One region of the Ottowia sp. SB7-C50 genome, then DNA from elsewhere that is predicted to be linked to it. Evidence: predicted binding sites of a transcription regulator. Region 1 holds the regulator's gene; each other region holds the start of a gene.
What was found. Region 1 encodes FNR, which switches genes on or off when oxygen is low (the NO sensors DNR and NnrR bind a similar motif). Its sites were predicted from a motif close to TTGATNNNNATCAA; they were not measured.
Positions count from the first base shown of each region.

Region 1 (7,149 bases):
AGGCGCCGACCGGTGGTTCCGCCGTGCTGGCCGCCATCATGCTGAAGCTGGGCGCCTACGGTTTCCTGCGTTTCTCGCTGCCGATATTGCCCGATGCATCGCGCGAATGGGCGTGGTTGATGATTGCACTGTCGCTGATTGCCGTGATCTACGTGGGTCTGGTGGCGCTGGTGCAGCAGGACATGAAGAAGCTGGTGGCGTACTCGTCGGTGGCCCACATGGGCTTCGTCACGCTGGGCTTCTTCATCTTCAACGACATGGGCATTACCGGCGGTCTGATTCAGATGATCGCCCACGGCTTCGTGTCGGGCGCCATGTTCCTTTGCATCGGCGTGCTGTACGACCGCGTGCACTCGCGGGAGATTGCCAGCTACGGCGGGGTAGTGAACACCATGCCGCGCTTCACGGCCTTCGCGCTGCTGTTTGCCATGGCCAACTGCGGGTTGCCGGGCACCGCGGGCTTCGTGGGCGAATGGATGGTGATTCTGGGCGCCGTCAAGGCCAACTTCTGGATCGGTGTCGCGGCCGCCACGGCCTTGATTTCGGGCGCCGCCTACACGCTGTGGATGTTCAAGCGCGTGTACCTGGGCCCGATGGTCAATGACGACGTGCGCAAGCTCACCGACATCAATGGGCGCGAATTCCTGATGCTGGCGCTGCTGGCGATTGCCGTGCTGTGGATGGGCCTGTATCCCAAGCCCATCACCGACGTGATGGACGCCTCGGTGGCCAACCTGATTAAGCAGGTGGCGGTATCCAAGCTGAATTGAGGACTTTGGAGATGATTGACAGATTCAGTTGGGTGGCCATCTATCCGGAAATCGTGTTGCTGGTCATGGCGTGCGTGATCGCGCTCATTGACCTCCTTGACCACAGTCCGAGGCGCACCTCGGCCTATGTGCTGGCGCTTCTCACGCTGCTGGGCGTGGCCGGCCTGACGGGCATGTATGCGGCGGGTGGGCAGACCATCTACGGGTTCGACGGCCTGGTGGTGAGCGACCCCATGGCCAACTGGCTTAAATGCTTCTCGGCCTTGGCGATGCTGGTCACGTTCATCTATGGACGTAGATATGTGACCGAGCGCGGCATGCTGCGCGGCGGCGAATGGTATGTGCTGGGCCTGCTGTCCTTGCTGGGCGCGTTCGTGATGATCGCGGCCAACAACCTGCTCCTGCTGTATCTCGGCCTCGAATGCCTGACGCTGGCCAGCTACGCGATGGTCGCACTGCGCCGTGACCATGCCGTGTCGGTCGAGGCCGCCATGAAGTACTTCGTGCTGGGAGCCATGGCGTCGGGCTTCCTGCTGTACGGCCTGTCCATGCTCTACGGCGCCACCGGCACGCTGGACATTGGCGGACTGTTCAAGGCCGTATCTTCCGGGCAGATCCGGCACACCGTGCTGGTGTTCGGACTGGTGTTCGTCGTAGCTGGCGTGGCGTTCAAGTTCGGTGCCGTGCCTTTCCACATGTGGATTCCCGACGTGTATCAAGGCGCACCCACGGCGGTCACGCTGATGATCGGCGCGGCGCCCAAACTGGCGGCGTTTGCCATGGCGATCCGCCTGCTGGTCGAAGGCCTGTTGCCGCTCGCCTTCGACTGGCAGCAGATGCTGGGCCTGCTGGCCATCGCGTCGCTGCTCATCGGTAACCTGGCGGCCATTGCGCAAACCAACATCAAGCGCATGCTGGCGTATTCGACAATCTCCCACATGGGCTTCGTGCTGCTGGGTCTGATGGCGGGTGTGGTCAATGGCAACGCGCTGGCTGCGGCCAATGCGTACAGCTCGGCCATGTTCTACGTCGTGACCTACGTACTGACCACGCTGGCGGGTTTCGGCGTCATCCTGCTGCTGTCGCGCGAGGGGCATGAGAGCGAGGAGATCGCTGACTTCGCCGGACTCAACAGCCGCAGCCCGCTGTACGCCGGCATCATGGCGATTTGCCTGTTCTCGATGGCAGGGCTGCCGCCCTTGGTGGGTTTCCAGGCCAAGCTGTCGGTGCTGCAGGCACTGGTCAGCACGGGGCAGGGCGCCTACATCGGGCTGGCCGTGTTCGCCGTCATGATGTCCTTGATCGGCGCGTTCTACTACCTGCGCGTCATCAAGGTCATGTACTTTGACGATCCGGTGTCCGACGCCGCCCTCGATGCGCCGATGGACATGCGTGCCGTGCTCACGGCCAACGGCGCGTTGCTGCTGATTCTGGGCATCCTGCCTGGCGGATTGATGGCGCTGTGCGCCAAGGCCATCGTGCAGATGCTGGCCACCTGAGAATGAGTCAATCGGTTTCGATCTGGCTGCTCATTCTGCTGGCATTCGTTGCCGCCAACCTGCCGTTCGTCAACCAACGCCTGTTGACCGTGGTGCCGCTCAAGGCACCGGTCAAGAACCTGGCCTGGCGGCTCGCTGAATTGCTGTTCTGGTATGCGGTCGTCATCGGTATCGGCATGGCGATGGAGCGCGCGGTGGGGCAGAACCAGTCGCAAGGCTGGGAGTTCTACGCCGTCACCGGCGCCATGTTCCTGACGCTGGCGTTTCCGGGCTTCGTCTATCGCTATCTGGTGCGCCGGGGCGGCCGATGAGCGACCATCTGGCCGAGGTTCGCGTCGACGGGCGCGAAGTCCTCAAAGGGCACTTTCTCCACGCCTTCTGCGATCAAGTCAGACTGCCCGATGGCACAACGGCACAGCGCGAATACGTTGTTCACCCCGGCGCGGTGATGATCGTGCCGTTGCTGCAGACGGCCACGGGTTCGACCGAATTGGTGCTGGAGCGGCAGTATCGCTACCCTGTGCAGCAGGTGATGGTGGAGTTTCCCGCCGGCAAGCTCGATGCCGGCGAAACCACGCTCCGCTGCGCCCAGCGCGAGCTGCGTGAAGAAACCGGGTACACCGCCCGTGAATGGGCGCGTGCCGGCGTGCTGCATCCCGTAGTGTCCTACTCGACCGAATTCATCGAGATCTGGTTTGCCCGCGACTTGCAAGCGGGCGAACGCCGTCTGGACGAGGGCGAGTTTCTCGATGTGTTCACCTTGCCCGTCCACGAATTGATTGCCTGGTGTCGCGATGGCCAGGTCACCGACGCCAAGACGCTTATTGGGGCGCTCTGGCTGCAGAACGTGCAAAGCGGCGCCTGGAAGCTGGATTGGCAGGCAGCGGTGCCCGACTGACGCCATGAAAGTGCTCGACCTTCAATGCACGCACGGCCATGCTTTCGAGGGCTGGTTTTCGTCCGAGGACGACTTTCAGGACCAGCTCACGCGGCAGTTGCTGGCGTGCCCGATGTGCGGCGACAGCCAGGTCGTGAAGCTGCCCAGCGCGCCCCGGCTTAACCTGGGCTCGACGACCGCGCCGGCCACACCGTCGGCTCCCCCGTCCGCAGTACCGACCGAACGTTCCACGGCAGCGGTCATGCCAGCTGCGGCGATGCAGGCCGCCTGGCTGCAAATGGTGCGTCGCGTGGTGGCGTCTACCGAGGACGTGGGCGAACGCTTTGCCGAAGAGGCGCGCCGCATGCACTACGGCGAAGCGGCGGAGCGGGGGATTCGGGGCCAGGCCTCCATCGAGCAGACGGAAGAATTGCTGGACGAAGGCATTGTCGTGCTGCCGCTGCCTTTGCCGCCCGGCTTCAAGGACACGCTTCAGTAACTCTTGGTCTTGGTCGCCCTGCGAGGACGGCAGGGGCGGTGTGATGGCAGTCGCTCAGGCGCACGCCGGCGCGTTGACGATGGCGCGCAGCGCTTCCGTATCCACAATGCGCACGTGGCGCTGCTTCACTTCGACGATGCCTTCCTCGGCAAACTTCGAGAACGTGCGGCTCACGGTTTCGAGCTTCAGCCCCAGGTAGCTGCCGATTTCTTCGCGGGTCATCCGCAGCACCAGTTCGCTCTGGGAAAACCCGCGCGCATGCAGCCGCTGAACCAGGTTCAGCAGGAAGGCGGCCAGGCGCTCTTCGGCGCGCATGCTGCCCAGCAGCAGCATCACCCCGTGCTCACGCACGATCTCGCGGCTCATGATCTTGTGTACATGCGTCTGCAGGGCCGGCACCTGGCGCGACAACTCCTCGATGCGGTCGTACGGCATGACGCAGACTTCGGCGTCTTCCAGCGCCACGGCATCGCACGTATGTCGGTCGCCCACGATGCCGTCGAGGCCGATGATTTCTCCGGCCATCTGGAAGCCTGTCACCTGATCGCGGCCGTCCTCGGTGGCGATGCAGGTCTTGAAGAAGCCCGTGCGAATGGCATACAGCGCATTGAAAGTATCGCCGTTGGAGAACAGCGGCGATCCCCGCTTGATCTTGCGCCGCGTGGCGACCAGGTCGTCCAGCTTGCCCAGGTCGTCGCCCGACAGACCCATCGGCATGCATAGCTCGCGCAGGTTGCAGTTGGAGCAGGCGACTTTGATGGTTTGCGGCGTCATGCGGGCACGTGGGCAAGGTGGATCTTGAGCATCGTCAAGCAAGCCCATTTTAGGCCATGCGGTCGTTGCACCCCAAAGCCTTGATTCAACGCAAAAACCCGACGAATCCGCTCGGATACCTTGATCATTGTCAAGGCGCCAGCCGCTCGACACGGCGAAAGTTCGGGGTCAGGTTCAAAGGAAAAAAGCGATGACCGCCATCACCACCGGACTGCTGACCAAGTTCGACGTTCCCGGCCCGCGCTACACCTCGTATCCGACGGCAGACCGGTTCGTCGAGGCTTTTGGCGAGGCAGACTATGTGCAGGCGCTGGACCAGCGCCGCGCCGGCCCCGCGGCGCTGGCGTTGCCGTTGTCGCTGTACGTGCACATCCCGTTTTGTGAATCGCTGTGCTACTACTGCGCGTGCAACAAGATCATCACCAAGCACCATGAGCGCAGCGCACCTTATCTGCGCTATCTGAGCAAGGAGGTGGACCTGCACGTGCAACACCTGGGTGCGGGCCTGCCCGTCAGCCAGTTGCACCTGGGCGGCGGCACGCCCACCTTTTTCAGCGACGATGAACTGCGCGAGCTGATGTCCATGCTGCGCCGCAACTTCAGCCTGGTGCCGGGCGGTGAATACTCCATCGAGGTGGACCCGCGCACCGTGGACGAGGCACGCCTTGAAACGCTGGCGCGACTGGGTTTCAACCGCCTTAGCCTGGGTGTGCAGGATTTTGACCCGCTGGTCCAGAAGGCCGTGCACCGCATCCAGCCGGCCGACAAGGTGTTCGCGCTGGTCGATGCGGCGCGCCGCATCGGCTTTGAATCGATCAACGCCGACCTGATCTACGGGCTGCCCAAGCAGACGCCGGAGTCGTTCGAGCGCACGCTGGCGCAGGTGAGCGAACTGCGGCCGGACCGCATCGCGCTCTACGCCTATGCACACCTGCCGGAGCGCTTCAAGCCGCAGCGCCGCATCATCGCCATCGACCTGCCGGGTGCGGCCAACAAGGTCGCCATGCTGGCGCGCGCGCTGGCCGCCTTTGAAGCGGCCGGCTACGACTACATCGGCATGGACCACTTCGCCCTGCCCAACGACGCGCTGGCGGTCGCCAAGCGGCAGGGGCGGCTGCACCGCAACTTCCAGGGCTACAGCACGCAGCCGGATTGCGACCTGATCGGCCTGGGCGTGTCCGCCATCGGCAAGGTGGGGGCCACCTACAGCCAGAACGCCAAGTCGCTGGAGGAATACCAGGACCTGCTCGACCACGGGCATCTGCCGGTGGTGCGTGGCTTGGCGGTGTCGCGCGACGACCTGCTTCGCCGCGCCGTCATCATGGCGTTGATGTGCCAGGGCGAGGTGTTGTTCGAGTCGATCGAGCTGGCGCACCTCATCGACTTCCGCGATTACTTCGCTGCTGAGCTGGAAGCCTTGCGCGCCATGGAGGACCAGGGCCTGGTCAAGCTGAGCGATACCGGCATCCAGGTCACGGCCCTGGGCTGGTTCTTCGTGCGCGGCGTGGCCATGATGTTCGACAAGTACCTGCAGGCCGACCGCACGCGCGCCCGCTTCTCCAAGATCATCTGATGTCGCGCCGCGCCACAGGGGCAAGGCTTCGATGACAGAATGACGGCGAGCCTTTGTCGGCTCGCCTCTGGTTTTGCGTATCCACTGACTGCATGCAAGCTTCTCTTGCCGTGACCGCCCTTGTCATGGGCCTGGCGGGCGGCCCCCACTGTATTGCCATGTGTGGCGCGGCCTGCGCCGGCATCGGGCAGGCGGCGGCGCCGCGCGGCACGCAGGCCATCGGGATGTTCCAGGTGGGGCGCGTGGCGGGTTACGCCGCGCTGGGCGCGGTGGCCTCGGCCACCATGCAGGGGCTGGGCTGGCTGACGGTGCAGTCCGCCGCGCTGCGGCCGCTGTGGACCATGGTCCATGTCGCGGCCATCATGCTCGGCTTGTTGCTGCTGATCCAGGCGCGTCAGCCCGCGTGGCTGGAAACCGGCGCGCGCCGCGTGTGGGCCAGGGTGCGCTCGGCAACGCAGTCCATGGGCCTGGTGGCGCCGCTTGGCCTGGGCGTGGCTTGGGCCTTGTTGCCGTGCGGGCTGCTGTATTCGGCCGTGATGGTTGCGGCGCTGGCGGGCAGCGTGCCCGGCGGCGCGGCCGTCATGGCGCTGTTCGCGCTGGGGTCGGGCGTATCGCTGTGGGCCGGTCCGTGGCTGCTACTGAAGCTGGGCAACCGCACAGACAGGCCATGGGGCATGCGCCTGGCGGGTCTGGCGCTGCTGCTGACCGCCGGCTGGGGCTTGTGGATGGGCCTGGTGCACGATCAGGCGCCCTGGTGTGTCGTGCCGCGCTGACTGAGCGCGCTGGCGCACGTCCTGCCCACGGCTGCGGCCATCAACCCGCCAGCGCCGACAGCCCCTTGTTCAGCATGTAGACCGACAGCACAGCCAGCACGACCGCGAAGGCGCGCTTGAGCTTCTTGACCGGCAGCGTGTGCGCGGCCTTGGCGCCCACCGGCGCCATCAGCACGCTGCAGCACGCGATGACCACCAGCGCAGGCAGCCACAGATAACCGAACGAATAGGGCGGCGTGTCGGTCAGCCCTTGCCCCGCGACGACGTAGCCCGCCACGTTGGCCAGCGCAATCGGAAAGCCCAGCGCAGCGCTGGTGGCCACCGCGTTGTGGATGGCGACGTTGCACCAGGTCATGAAGGGCACGCTGACGAAGCCACCCCCGG
Region 1 covers NZ_CP136995.1:1,679,722-1,686,870, forward strand. Annotated here, with positions in the region: gene R0D99_RS08020 (NADH-quinone oxidoreductase subunit M) at 1-770, shown strand, start outside; gene nuoN (NADH-quinone oxidoreductase subunit NuoN) at 782-2,269, shown strand; gene R0D99_RS08030 (DUF2818 family protein) at 2,272-2,580, shown strand; gene R0D99_RS08035 (NUDIX hydrolase) at 2,577-3,167, shown strand; gene R0D99_RS08040 (DUF1178 family protein) at 3,172-3,645, shown strand; gene fnr (fumarate/nitrate reduction transcriptional regulator Fnr) at 3,700-4,419, opposite strand; gene hemN (oxygen-independent coproporphyrinogen III oxidase) at 4,610-5,992, shown strand; gene R0D99_RS08055 (sulfite exporter TauE/SafE family protein) at 6,085-6,765, shown strand; partial or broken gene R0D99_RS08060 (sulfite exporter TauE/SafE family protein) at 6,806-7,149, opposite strand, start outside.

Region 2 (7,149 bases), 490 kb from region 1:
TCACTATCAATAAACTAGCTACCAGCGCTTGACTGACAAGCGCTGGCGCCTATTTTTTCTTGACGCCAGGCGGCGGGCAGGCAGTGCAGTCGCCACAATCGTGACACCCCCCTTGCCCCGCGCCCGCGCCCAGCCCCAGGCGCGCCGCCACCGACTTGCGCCAGCGCGCGGGCATGAAGTGCCACAGCGCATACAGCGCCGCCACCGCCACGATCAGCGCCACCACCACCTGCTGCATCACCCGGCTCCCCAGGCCAGCGCCACGCGGTAGGTGACGAACGCCGCCACATAGGCCAGCCCGAACAGCTGCACCAGCATGATCAGCGGCCAGCGCCAGCCATTGGTTTCGCGCCGCACCGCCACCAGCGTCGACACGCACTGCGGTGCATACACGTACCACGCCAGCAACGCCAGCGCGGTAGCCAGGCTCCAGCCGTGCGCCAGCAGGCCCTGCAATTGGGCCGCCACGTCGTCACCGCTGGCCGACAGCGCATACACCGTGCCCAGCGCGCCCACCGCCACTTCGCGCGCCGCCATGCCGGGCACCAGCGCAATGGCAATCTGCCAGTTGAAGCCGACCGGCGCCAGCAGCTTCTGCAGCTGCAGGCCGATGCGGCCGGCGTAGCTGTGCAGAATCGCCGGCCCTTCGGCGCCTGCAGGTGCGGCCGGATAGCTGGACAAAAACCACAGCAGCACCATCACCGCCAGGATGATGCCGCCCACGCGCTGCAGGAAGATGCGTGCCCGGTCCCACAGCCCGAAGGCCAGCTGGCGCGGGCTGGGCCAGCGGTAGGCGGGCAGTTCCATGATCAGCGGCGTGGGCCGGGCGTTGCCACCGCGCGCCGACAGGCGGTACACCCAGGCGATGCACAGCGCGCTGACGATGCCCGCCACGTACAGCGCAAACAGCACCAGCCCCTGCAGGTTGAACAGCCCCGCCACCCGGCGTTGCGGAATGAACGCGGCGATCAGCAGCGCATACACCGGCAGCCGCGCCGAGCAGGTCATCAGCGGCGCGATGAGGATGGTGACCACCCGGTCGCGCCAGTGCGTGATGGTGCGCGTGGCCATGATGCCGGGCACGGCGCAGGCAAAGCTGGACAGCAGCGGAATGAACGAGCGCCCCGACAGCCCCACGCGCCCCATGACGCGGTCCAGCAAAAAAGCCGCGCGCGGCAGGTAGCCCGAATCCTCCAGCGCCAGGATGAAGGCGAACAGGATCAGGATCTGCGGCAGGAACACCAGCACGCTGCCCACGCCGGCGATCACGCCATCGGCCAACAGGCTGCGCAGCGGCCCGTCGGCCATGTGGGCGCGCACCCAGGACGCTGCGGCGTCCATGCCGGACTTGATGCCCTCCATGGGCCATTGCGCCCAGCTGAACACGGCCTGAAACATCAGCAGCAGCACCGCGCCCAGGATCAGCATGCCCCACACCGGGTGCAGCAGCACGCGGTCGACGGCGTCGTCGCGCGCCAGCGGCCGGGCTGGCGAGCGCACGCAATCCGCCACCAGTTGCTGCACGGCGCGCTGCGTCAGCATCACGTCTTCGATGCCGGGGGGGGTCTGCCGCCACCCGCGGTGCGCGGCCGATCAGCGGCGGCCGGTAGGCGTCCAGCGCCGCCACCAGCGCATCGGCCCCGCCGCCGCGCACGCCCACCGTGGGCAGCACCGGCACGCCCAGTTCCTTTGACAGTCGCTCGGCATCGACCTGGATGCCCAGGCGCTCGGCCATGTCGGTCATGTTCAGCGCCACCAGCAGCGGCAGGCCCAGGCGCTGCGCCTCCAGCACCAGGCGCAGGTTCAGCCGCAGCTTGGTGGCGTCGACCACGCACACCAGCAGGTCGGGCAGCGGCTCGCCCGCGCGGCGGCCGGTGACGATGTCGCGTGTGATCTCCTCGTCCAGGCTCAGCGCGTTCAGGCTGTACGCGCCGGGCAGGTCCAGCACCCGCACCTCGCGCCCGGTGGGTGACAGCAGGCGGCCTTCCTTGCGCTCGACCGTCACGCCGGCGTAGTTGGCCACCTTCTGGCGGCTGCCCGTCAGCAGGTTGAACAGCGCCGTCTTGCCGCAGTTGGGGTTGCCCAGCAGCGCCACGCGCAAGGGGCGCGCGCTGCTGGCCAGCACGCGCGGTTCGGCAACGTGCCCGGCGCTCAAGGCCGGGGCGGCCGCGTCCTGCGGACGGTTCATGCGCCCGGCCCCTCGACGTGCCGCACGCCGATCAGCGCGGCTTCGCGCGCGCGCAGCGCAAAGGTCGACTGACCGCCCAGCCGCAGCGCCACCGGCCCCTGCCCGCCATGCGCCTTGGCCACGATGCGCACCGTTTCGCCGGGCAGAAAGCCCAGCTCGATCAGGCGCAGCAGCACTTCGCGGTCGTCCGCGTCGGCAGGTCGCTGCAGGCGTTCGATCACGGCGCGCGCGCCCACGGGCAGCGCCAGCAGCGACACCGGCAGGGTCGCCGCGTCGTCAGCGACGGCAGATCGCGCGCTTTCCATCCACAAACCTATTGAATGACAATGATTCTCATTTTAAAACCGGCCGATGACGCCCCACGTTGACTCAGGTCAGCGCCGGTGCACGCCGCCCCGCGGGAAATTCCGGAGCGCAAAAGCCGCCGCCAGTTGGAATAAACCGACACCACGCCGCCGCCAAAGCACTAAGGTGCGCAGCATGCGCCATCTCTGGGACATCTCACCCCCCGTGCACGCCGGCTCGCCGGTGTTTCCGGGCGACACCCCCTACGCCCAGCAATGGGGCGCGCAGATCGGCCCCGGCTGCCCGGTCAACGTCAGCGCGCTCACGCTGTCGCCGCACGTCGGCGCGCATGCCGACGCGCCGCTGCACTACGACCCGGCCGGCGCGGCGATTGGCGCGGTCGACCTGGCGCCCTACCTGGGGCCGTGCCGCGTGATCGACGCCATCGGCGTGCGGCCGCTCATTCTTTGGGAGCACCTCGCGCACGCCACACAAGGGCTGCCGCCGCGTGTGCTGGTCAGAACCTACGCGCGCATGCCGGTCGATGCGTGGGACGCCGGGCTGGCCGCCTTCGCGCCCGAGACGGTGGAGCGCCTGGCCGATGCCGGCGTGCGCCTGATCGGCATCGACACCGCCAGCATCGACCCGGCGGACAGCAAGACGCTGGACGCGCACCAGGTCATTCGCCGGCGCGACGTGCGCGTGCTGGAAAACCTGGTGCTCGACGACGTGCCCGAAGGCGACTACGAACTGATCGCCCTGCCCCTGAAGCTGATGACGGCGGACGCGTCGCCGGTGCGGGCGGTGTTGCGGGGGTTGGGTTGACAGTTTTTTGAACGCAAAGGGCGCAGAGGTTGCGCGAAAGCCGCAGAAGGTTTTTTTGAATGAAATCGGGCGCTTGCGCTTATACAGCAAGCGCCGAAAGCTATTTATTTGAGAGCAGACATGACGACATTGCTTGATTGCCAGCAGTGGGATGCACAAGACCCGTTGCGCGCCTTGCGCGACTTGTTCGACCTGCCCCAAGGCGTGATTTACCTCGACGGCAACTCGCTCGGCGCCCTGCCGCGCGCGGTGCCGGCGCGCGTGGCGCAGGTGGTGGCCGAGGAATGGGGGCGCGACCTGATCCAGAGCTGGAACAGCGCCGGCTGGTTCGACCTGCCGCGCCGCGTGGGCGACAAGATCGCGCCGCTGATCGGCGCGGGTGCAGGCGAAGTGGTGGCCACCGACACCACGTCGACCAACCTCTACAAGGTGCTGTCCGCCGCGCTGCACGTGGCCGCGCAAGACGCGCCCGGGCGCCGCACCATCGTCAGCGAACGCAGCAACTTCCCGACCGACCTGTACATCGCCGAGGCGCTGTGCAAGGAGCGCGGCTGCACGCTGAAGCTGGTGGAGCCGCACGAGATCGCAGCCAGCCTGGGCGCGGATGTCGCCGTGCTGATGCTCACCCACGTCAACTACCGCACCGGCGCCATGCACGACATGGCCGCCGTCACCGCCGCCGCGCACGCCGCGGGCGCACTGATGGTGTGGGACCTGGCGCACAGCGCGGGGGCGGTGCCGGTCGACCTGACGGGCGCAGACGCCGACTACGCCGTGGGCTGCGGCTACAAATATTTGAACGGCGGCCCCGGCGCGCCGGCCTTTGTGTGGGCGCACCCGCGCCACGTCGACCGCTTCTGGCAGCCGCTGGCCGGCTGGTGGGGGCACGCCGCGCCGTTCGCGTTCATACCCGGCTACCAGCCCGCGGCAGGCATCGCGCGCTTTCAGTGCGGCACGCAGCCCATCGTCAGCCTGTCGGCGCTGGACTGCGCGCTGGACGTGTTTGCCGAAGCCGAGCGATTCGGCGGCATGGCCGCGCTGCGCGCCAAGTCGCTGGCGCTGACGGATGTGTTCATCGAATGGGTTGGGCAGCTGTGCCCCGGCGCCTTCACCCTGGTCACCCCGCGCGAACACGCCCAGCGCGGCTCGCAGGTGTGCCTGACGCCGACCGAACAACTGCCCGCTGGCAGCGCCTACGCCATCGTGCAGGCGCTGATTGCGCGCGGCGTGGTGGGCGACTTCCGCGCGGGCGACGCCGCGCAGCCCGACATCCTGCGCTTTGGCTTCACGCCGCTCTATCTTTCGCATGAAAACGTGTGGCAGGCGGTGCAGGCACTGCGCGAGGTGCTATTGAACCAGGAGTACGCGCTGCCCCAGTTCAACCGCAAGCTGGCGGTGACTTGAAACCCGTCCTTGAACGCAAAAGACGCAGAGATGCTGCAAAAGTTGCAAAAGAAGCTGCATTTTTTGATATCTGATTTTTGCGTTCTTTTGCGAAACCTTCGCGCCCTTTGCGTTCAAAAAAACTTTAAACCCACCCGCCATGACCACCCCCGAGTCCATCGTCCACACCGAACGCGCCCAGCTCGACTTCAGCGGCAGCATGAGCTATGGCGACTACCTGCACATCGACCAGATCCTGAGCGCGCAGCACCCGCTGTCGCCTGCGCACGACGAGATGCTGTTCATCATCCAGCACCAGACCAGCGAGCTGTGGATGAAGCTGCTGCTGACCGAGCTGGGCTCTGCCATTGGCGATGTGCGGGCCGACCGGCTGCCGCCCGCCTTCAAGAAACTGGCGCGTGCCAGCCGCGTGATGGAACAGCTGGTGCACGCGTGGGACGTGCTGGGCACCATGACGCCGCCGGAATACAGCGCCATCCGCCCCTACCTGGGGCCGTCCAGCGGCTTCCAGAGCTTTCAGTACCGCTGCATCGAATTCGCGCTGGGCAACAAGAACGCCGCCATGCTGAAGCCCCATGCACACCACCCCGAGCGGCTGGCGCTGGTGCAGTCGTTCTATGAAGCGCCGTCGCTCTACGACGAAACGCTGCGCCTGATGGCGCGCAGCGGCCTTGCCGTGCCGGCCGACCACCTGCAACGCGACTGGACCCAGCCCTACCCCGAAAGCGACGCCGTCGAGGCCGCGTGGCTGCAGGTCTACCGCGCGCCCGAGCAGCACTGGGACCTGTACCAGCTGGGCGAAAAACTCACCGACCTGGAAGACGCCTTCCGCCTCTGGCGCTTTCGGCACGTCACAACGGTGGAACGCATCATCGGCTTCAAGCGCGGAACGGGCGGGACCGGCGGCGTGAGCTACCTGCGCAAGATGCTGGACGTGGTGCTGTTTCCCGAGTTGTGGCGCTTAAGAACGGATCTGTAATTCAGCGCTCGATCAGAACGCCACATTCGGACGCGAAGGACGCGAAAACCCGCGAAGGTCGCAAAGAAAACCTTCATGGATTTCGTTCGCGTCCTTCGCGGAACCTTGGCGCCCTTCGCGTCCGGCTGTTCAGGCGGCGGTCAACGGAAAAACAGGAGGGTAACGATCACGAACAGCGGCACCAGGATGCCGAAGCTCCAGGCCATGTAGCCGAAGAAGCTGGGCATCTTCACGCCGCGGTCTTCGGCAATCGCCTTGACCATCAGGTTGGGCGCGTTGCCGATGTAGGTCAGCGCACCCATGAAGACCGACCCCGCGCTGACGGCCGCCAGCGTGGTGGCCAGCGGGCCCATCAGCTGCGCCGCATCGCCGCCGGCGGTGTTGAAGAACACCAGGTAGGTCGGCGCGTTGTCCAGGAAGGCGCTGAGCATGCCGGTGGCCCAGAAGTACATCGCCGGGTTGGGCGTGCCGTCGGCATGGGTCACGGCGCGCACCACGGCGCCGAACGGGCCGTTCACGCCCGCCTGCAGCATGGCGATGACGGGGATGATGGTCAGGAAGATGCCGGCGAACAGCTTGGCCACTTCCTGCATCGGCCCCCAGCCGAACTGGTTGCTGGCGTGCACCGCCTTCGGCGTGATGGCCAGCGAGACCAGGGTGACCGCCACCATGCCGATGTCGCGCACCAGGCCGGGCAGGCCCACTTCGGTGCCGAACACGTTGAACACCACGCCCGGCTTCCAGATGCCGCTCATCAGCACCAGCGCGACCACGCAGCCCAGCAGGAGGAAGTTGGCCGCGCCGTCGAAGCCAAAGCGCTCGTCGTCGGGCGTCGGGTCGTGGCGCTGCACGCCTTCGCGCTTGTAGAGCCAGCTGTCGAGCAGGAAGAACATCACCAGCAGCGTGACGACCAGGAACAGCGTGTCGGGGAAGATGTGGCTCACCGTCCAGAAGAAGCTCACGCCCTTCAGAAAGCCCAGGAACAGCGGCGGATCGCCCAGCGGCGTGAGCGAGCCGCCGATGTTGCTGACCACGAAGATGAAGAAGATGACGACGTGCGCGTTGTGGCGCCGGTTGTCGTTGGCGCGGATCAGCGGGCGAATCAGCAGCATCGACGCGCCCGTGGTGCCCATGAAGCTGGCCAGCACGCCGCCCACCAGCAGGATGGCCGTGTTGAGCAGCGGCGTGCCGCGCAAGTTGCCGCGGATGTAGATGCCGCCGGACACGGTGAACAGCGCCGTCAGCAGCACGATGAAGGGCAGGTATTCGGCCAGCAGCGCGTGCACCAGGCCAGCCCAGGCCGTGCCGGGGCCGAACATCAGCGCAAAGGGCAGCAGAAAGGCCAGCGCCCAGGCCGCCGCGATCTTGCCGAAGTGGTGGTGCCAGAAGTTTGGCCCGGCCAGCGGCCAGATGGCAATCGACAGCAGGATGCCCACGAACGGCACGGCCCACAGCACCGACAACTGGC
Region 2 covers NZ_CP136995.1:2,173,220-2,180,368, forward strand. Annotated here, with positions in the region: gene R0D99_RS10325 (hypothetical protein) at 50-238, opposite strand; partial or broken gene feoB (ferrous iron transporter B) at 238-2,188, opposite strand; gene R0D99_RS10335 (FeoA family protein) at 2,185-2,493, opposite strand; gene kynB (arylformamidase) at 2,669-3,298, shown strand; gene kynU (kynureninase) at 3,419-4,702, shown strand; gene kynA (tryptophan 2,3-dioxygenase) at 4,842-5,681, shown strand; gene R0D99_RS10355 (sodium:proton antiporter) at 5,822-7,149, opposite strand, start outside.
Region 2: the regulator FNR is predicted to act here: its motif matches at 2,553-2,566, upstream of R0D99_RS10335 (FeoA family protein).

Region 3 (7,149 bases), 1.5 Mb from region 1:
CGCCTGGGCGACGGCACCGATGAATCGCACCGCCGCGCGCAGGCCGCACTCGATTACCTGCTGCCCTTCACCGACGAGTTCTGGACCGCCAGCGCGCTGGAAACCGAAGCCGTCGACCAGGGCGCCGGCGTGGACGTGCCGGCACTTCGCGCCGCGTGGGACCAGATCGTCGATGAAGCGATCGCCGAGGCCACGCTCCAGCGCCCGGCCGCCGTCAAGCGCTACGTGCCCGAAGGCAAGCGCGGCGTGCATTCCGAATACCTGAGCTACCTGCTGGGCGAGATGCAAAGCCTGGCGCGGCAGCACCCGGGGGCGGTGTGGTGACAGCTTGCCGACAGGCTGGCTGCGACGCCCTCGCCCCTCTGCGGAGAGGGTTGGGGTGAGGGGCCACGCCGTGTCCGACGCCAACGCCGCCGCCCTCTCCCCTGCCATCCCCCGCGAGCGGGAGAGGGCCGAAGAATTCGCCGCCCTGTGGCAGGCGCTCGACCAGCTCACCGACCCCGAAATCCCCGTCGTCACGCTGCAAGAGATGGGCATCCTGCGCGACGTGCGGCGCGGCGCCGATGGCCGGGTGGAAGTCGTCATCACCCCCACCTACAGCGGCTGCCCGGCGATGGACCAGATCGCGGGCGACGTCGCCGCCACGCTGCGAGACCACGGCGTTGACGGCCACGTCGTTACCCAGCTGGCGCCCGCCTGGACGACCGACTGGATGACGCCCGAGTCGCGCGAGAAGCTGCGCGCGTATGGCATCGCGCCGCCCCACGGCGGCGGCGCAGCTGGCGCGGCGGTGATTCAGTTTGCGTCCACCTCGGCTGCCAAGGACCGCCCCGCCGTGCACTGTCCCCAGTGCGGCTCGGCCAACACCACCGAAACCTCGCATTTCGGCTCCACGGCCTGCAAGGCGCTGTACCGCTGCCTGGACTGCCTGGAACCTTTCGACCATTTCAAAAATATCTAGAGACGACCATGTCCGCCCCGCGCTTTCACGATCTCACCGTCGCCCGCGTCCACCCCGAAGCCGCCGGCGCCGTCGCCATCACCTTTGCCGTGCCCGACGAGTTGCACGACTCGTTCAACTTCCAGCCCGGCCAGTTCCTGACGCTGCGCACCACCATCGACGGCCAGGACGTGCGCCGCAACTACTCGATCTGTAGCACCAAGAGCAGGTACAGCAAGGACAAGCAGCTGGAAGTCGGCATCCGCCCGATGGAAGGCGGCATGTTCTCCAACTGGGCGGCCACGCAACTCAAGGTGGGCGACACGCTGGCCGTGATGCCGCCCGATGGCCGCTTCGTCATCAAGAAGCCGCGCGCGCTGCACCGCGTGGGCTTTGCGGCGGGCTCGGGCATCACGCCCATCCTCAGCATCATCGCCAGCACGATGGAAGAGTCGGACACGGCCAAGTTCACGCTGGTGTACGGCAACCGCCGCATGAACAGCGTGATGTTCAACGAGGCGCTGCAAGACCTGAAGGACAAGTACAAGAACCGCCTGACGCTGATCCACATCCTGTCGCGCCAGGCGCAGGAAGTGCCCATGCTGGAAGGCCGCATCGACGGCGCCAAGGTGCAGCAGCTCATCGACACCCTGCTGCCTGCCAAGAGCATGGACGAAGTGTTCGTGTGCGGCCCCGAAGCCATGATCGAATCGGTCGAAGCCGCACTGCAAGCCGCCGGCGTGCCGGCCGACCGCATCTACAGCGAGCGCTTCACCTCGCCGCGCCTGGAAGAAATGAGCCCCGAGGCACGCCGCGCCGCCATCGTGCAACCCGACCCCGAAGCACCGGTGGGCCAGGTGGCGCTCACGGTGGTGATCGACGGCAAAGCGCACGAACTGGCCATGCGCAGCGACCAGCACGTGCTGGACGTGGCGCTGAACGCCGGACTCGATCTGCCCTATTCCTGCAAGGCCGGCGTGTGCTGCACCTGCCGCGCCAAGGTGATGGACGGCGCGGTGACCATGGACAAGAACTTCACGCTCGAAGCCGAGGAAATGGCGCAGGGCTTCGTGCTGAGTTGCCAGGCGCGGCCGACGACCGACAAGCTCACGGTGAGCTACGACGAGAGATAGAGGGCATCCCCCTGAGCGCCTGACGGCACTTCCCCCTTCTCTCGCTACGCTGCGCTTCGCGGGAAGGGGGACAACGCCAGCGGGCGGGCCAAGCCCTTCCGCGGCGTTCGCTGGCATGGCCTGCTTCGCGGCCGCCGGAGAGAAATGGCGACATCGCCCTGAGCGGCTGGGGCCGCTTCCCCCTTCTTTACAGCGCTGTGCGCGGGAAGGGGGACGCACCCAGCGCACAGGCAAAGCCCTTGTGCGGGTGCCTCGCCTGTCCTGCTCCGCGGCCTCCTGAACCACGAAATGCAAAAGGCGCCGGGAGTGCCTTTTGCTATCTAAATGGTAGCTATCCGCGCTCTAGTGACAAGCGCTGGCGGCCGTTTCGACTTAAAACTCAGCTGTCGCGATCACTGGCTGGCGCCACTTCGCGCAGCACCACGGCGTCGTGGCCGCGCGCATTGAAGCCCAGCGCCTTGGCGGCCGCCTTGCTCAGGTCAATGACGCGGCCCTTGATGAACGGCCCGCGGTCATTGATGCGCACCACCACTTCCTTGCCAGTGCGCGGGTTGTGTACCAGCACGCGCGTGCCGAAGGGCAGCGTCTTGTGCGCGGCGGTGAGTTCGTGCATGTCGAACTTCTCGCCGTTGGCCGTCAGCCGTCCGTGAAAGCCGGGGCCGTACCACGACGCCACGCCGCGCTGAAGGTCGCGGCCGCCGCGCAGCCCCAGCGAGGCGCGCGAAGGCGCCGTCAGGCCGGGTGCGCCAGCGTCGTCGCTGGCCGACGCGCTGCTGTCTACGCCGCCGCCCACGCGGGCGCGGAAGCCCGAATAGTTGGGGCAGCGCATGTCGTGCACCGCCTTGGCGGACGAGCAGGGCTCAGCCAGCAGGGATGAAGGAGTGGAAGCATCGAGGCTCACCGTCTGGGCCGCCAGCGGGCCCGCTGCCAGACACAGGGCGCCGACCCACAACATTCGGCGGACTGGCTGACGGTGTGCACTTCCCGATTCCGGCGCGCCGCGCAAGCGGACGCCGGCAGAGGTGTGCCGTAACATGAGCGCATTCTAACGGTTCGGACCAAGGTCGTCATCCCGGCCCGATTTGCCCGTCCCCATGAAGAAAGGGGCCGAAGCCCCTTTCCCGTCGAGCGAGCGAAGACGAATCGATCAGAACCGGTAGCCCAGGCCGACGCCCACCAGCACGGGGTCGACCTTGAAGGTGCCAGCCTTGTTGCCGCCGGCGTAGACGTCGGTCTTGATCCAGACCTTCTTGACGTCCAGGTTCAACGACAGGTTCTTGGTCAGTGCGTAGCTGGCGCCCACCTGCAGCGCGGGGCCGAACGAATTGCGCTTGACGTCGGCGGCGCCGCCCAGCACGTCGACCGAGCTGAAGCGCGTGTAGTTCAGGCCCGCGCCCACATAGGGCGTGACCGGCGACGAATTGGTGAAGTGGTACTGCAGCGTCAGCGTGGGCGGCAGGTGGCGCAGCGAGCCGATGTAGGCGCCGCCGGCATAGACCGACTGGCGCTGCGGATAGGTCAGGATCAGCTCCGCGGCGATGTTGGGCGTGAAGAAATACGACACGTCCGCTTCGGGCAGCCACTTGTTGTTGATCGTCAGGCCCAGGCCGGTCGAATCGCCGTTGGCGCTGTTGAGGTGCACGGCGCGCAGGCGCACCAGCCACGGGCTGTCGCCCGAGGTCTGGGCCCAGGCGGGCGCGGCCAAGCCGGCAAGCACGGCCGCCAGCAACATACTTTTCTTGAACATGGTGTTTCCCTTCCAGCTAATAACCACATTGGTCGGAAGGGATTTGACCGCTGCGCCGGCCAGCCGACGTTGCGCCACATCAAAGGCCCGCGGCGCACGCGCGACGGCGCGCCGCCGCTGTGGCGCCCGGGCATCAGCCCGCGCGGATCAGGCCGCGGCGGCGGCCCAGCCCAGGCGGCGGCACACTTCGAGCGTGCCGTTGGCCTGGTTCAGCGTGTAGAAATGAAAGCCCGGCGCGCCACCCGCGTGCAGGCGTTCGCACAACGCGGCCACCACGTCGGCGCCAAAGTCGCGGATCGACGCCGCGTCGTCGCCGAAGGCCTGCAGTCGCGTGCGGATCCAGCGCGGCACCTCGGCGCCGCAGCTGTCCGAAAAGCGCAGCAGCTGCGTCGAATTGGTGATGGGCATGATGCCGGGCAGCACCGGCACGTCGACGCCGCGCGCCTTCAGTTCGTCGCGGTAGCGGAAGTACGCGTCCGGGTTGAAGAAATACTGCGTGATGCCGACGTTGGCGCCCGCGCGCACCTTGGTGGCAAAGGCGTCCAGGTCGGCATCGGGCGATTTGGCCTGGGGGTGAATCTCGGGGTAGGCGGCGACGGCCACCTTGAAATGGTCGCCCGTTTCGCTGCGGATGAAGGCGACCAGGTCGCTCGCGTAGCGGAAATTGCCGCCCAGCCCGTAGCCGCTGGGCAGGTCGCCACGCAGTGCGACGATGCGGCGCACGCCCGCCGCGCGGTAGGTGGCCAGGCGCTCGCGGATCGATTCGGCCGTCTGCCCGATGCACGACAGGTGCGGCACGCCATGCATGCCTTCGCCGACGATCTCGCGCACGGTGTCCAGCGTGCCGTCCTGCGTGGAGCCGCCAGCGCCGAAGGTGACCGAGCAGAACTCGGGCTTCAGCGCGTACAGCCTGGCGCGCACGTCGCGCAGCTTCAGGCCGCCTTCGGGCGTCTTGGGGGGGGAAGAATTCAAGGCTGAGATTGACGCTCATGATGAGGATTTGCTAAGCGCCGTTCGCACGGCGTACAAAAAGAATTCGCGGTTGCCGTCGCCACCGGCGATAGGACTGGGCAGCCATTGCCGCACGTCCAGGCCCGCATCGGCGCAGGCGGCGCGCAGGCGTTGCTCGACCTGCGCGTACAGGCCCGCATCGCGCACGATGCCTCCCTTGCCGATGTCGGCCGCTTGCAGCTCGAACTGCGGCTTGACCAGCAGCAGCGCGTGGCCGCCGGGCTTGAGCAGCGACGCCAGCGCCGGCAGCACCAGCGTGAGCGAAATGAAGGACAGATCGGCCACCGCGATGTCGAATTCAGAACAAAAAAGGCCTGCAGCGCTGGATGAATCAGCGCCCTCAGCTATTAATTTTGAAGCATCCAGCGTGCGCGCATTGACGCCCTGCAGCGCCCGCACGCGCGCGTCGGCCGTCAGCCTGGGGTGCAGCTGCCCGTGGCCCACGTCCACGCCGGTCACGCTGGCCGCGCCGTGCTGCAACAGGCAGTCGGTGAAGCCGCCGGTGGACTGGCCGACGTCGAGGCAATGCCGCCCGGCGACGTCGAGCCCCGTTTCGCGCAGCGCACCTTCCAGCTTGAGCCCGCCGCGCGAGACATAGCGCGCCTCGGCCGCGTCGAGCAATTCGACTTCGGCGTGCGGCGGCAGCTCGTCGCTCTTGCTGAGCGCCTTCCAGCCGCTGGGCGACAGCCAGCGCGCACCGGCCGCAATCAGGCGCTGCGCCTGGCTGCGGCTGGCGGCCAGGCCGCGATCGACGAGGAACTGGTCGGCACGCACGGAATAGGCATCAAACAGGCCGCCAGCGCTTGCCAGTCAAGCGCGAACAGCTATTTAATCAATAGCGGTACGTGTCCGGCTTGTACGGCCCCTGCTTGGGCACGCCGATGTACTTGGCCTGCTCGGGCGTCAGCTCGGTCAGCTTGGCGTTGAGCTTGGCCAGTTGCAGGCGGGCCACCTTTTCATCCAGGTGCTTGGGCAGCACGTAGACCTTGCCGACGTCGTACGCATCGGGGTGGGTGAACAGCTCGATCTGCGCGATGGTCTGGTTGGCGAAGCTGCTGCTCATCACGTAGCTGGGGTGGCCGGTGGCGCAGCCCAGGTTCACCAGGCGCCCCTTGGCCAGCAGGATGATGCGCTTGCCGTCCTTGAAGATCACGTGGTCGACCTGCGGCTTGATTTCTTCCCACTTGCAGTTTTTCTCCAGCTCGGCGACCTGGATCTCGTTGTCGAAGTGGCCGATGTTGCACACGATGGCCTGGTCCTTCATGGCCTTCATGTGCTTGTAGGTGATGACGTCCTTGTTGCCCGTGGTCGTGACGAAGATGTCGGCCAGCGGCGCGGCTTCTTCCATCGTCACCACGCGGTAGCCTTCCATGGCGGCCTGCAGGGCGCAGATGGGGTCGATCTCGGTCACCCACACCTGGGCCGACAGCGCACGCAGCGCCTGCGCCGAGCCTTTGCCCACGTCGCCATAGCCGCACACCACGGCGACCTTGCCGGCGATCATCACGTCGGTGGCGCGCTTGATGCCATCGACCAGCGATTCACGGCAGCCGTACAGGTTGTCGAACTTCGATTTGGTGACGCTGTCGTTGACGTTGATGGCGCGGAACAGCAGGGTGCCGGCGGCGCTCATCTCTTTCAGGCGGTGCACGCCGGTGGTGGTTTCTTCGGTCACGCCGATGATCTCGGCCGACTTGCGGCTGTACCAGGTGGGGTCTTCCTTGAGCTTGGCCTTGATGGCGGCAAACAGAATTTTTTCTTCTTCGCTCTTCGGATTGGCCAGCACCTTGGGGTTGGTTTCGGCCTGCTGGCCCAGGTGCATCAGCAGCGTGGCGTCGCCGCCGTCGTCCAGGATCATGTTGGGGCCTTCGCCCTTGCTGCCCTTCTTGCCGAAGTCGAAGATGCGGTGGGTGTAGTCCCAGTAGTCGGTCAGCGTCTCGCCCTTGATGGCGAACACCGGCGTGCCATTGGCGGCAATGGCGGCGGCGGCGTGGTCTTGCGTGCTGAAAATGTTGCACGACGCCCAGCGCACGTCGGCACCGAGGGCTTGCAGGGTTTCGATCAGCACCGCGGTCTGGATCGTCATGTGCAGGCTGCCGGTGATGCGGGCGCCTTTGAGGGGCTTCTTCTTGGCGAATTCGTCGCGGATCGCCATCAGGCCGGGCATCTCGGTTTCGGCAATGGCGATTTCCTTGCGGCCCCAGGGCGCGAGGTTGATGTCGGCAATGGCCGAATCGGCGGCCACGGGGTTTTTCAGGCGGGCGTTCATGACGGGCTCTTTCTCCAGATCGAGTGTGTAGAGCCACCTGCGCGGGCAA
Region 3 covers NZ_CP136995.1:3,144,678-3,151,826, forward strand. Annotated here, with positions in the region: gene paaC (1,2-phenylacetyl-CoA epoxidase subunit PaaC) at 1-324, shown strand, start outside; gene paaD (1,2-phenylacetyl-CoA epoxidase subunit PaaD) at 431-961, shown strand; gene paaE (1,2-phenylacetyl-CoA epoxidase subunit PaaE) at 970-2,073, shown strand; gene R0D99_RS15050 (septal ring lytic transglycosylase RlpA family protein) at 2,453-2,974, opposite strand; gene R0D99_RS15055 (OmpW/AlkL family protein) at 3,221-3,820, opposite strand; partial or broken gene metF (methylenetetrahydrofolate reductase [NAD(P)H]) at 3,968-4,811, opposite strand; gene R0D99_RS15065 (TlyA family RNA methyltransferase) at 4,808-5,605, opposite strand; gene ahcY (adenosylhomocysteinase) at 5,664-7,100, opposite strand.
Region 3: the regulator FNR is predicted to act here: its motif matches at 3,890-3,903, upstream of R0D99_RS15055 (OmpW/AlkL family protein).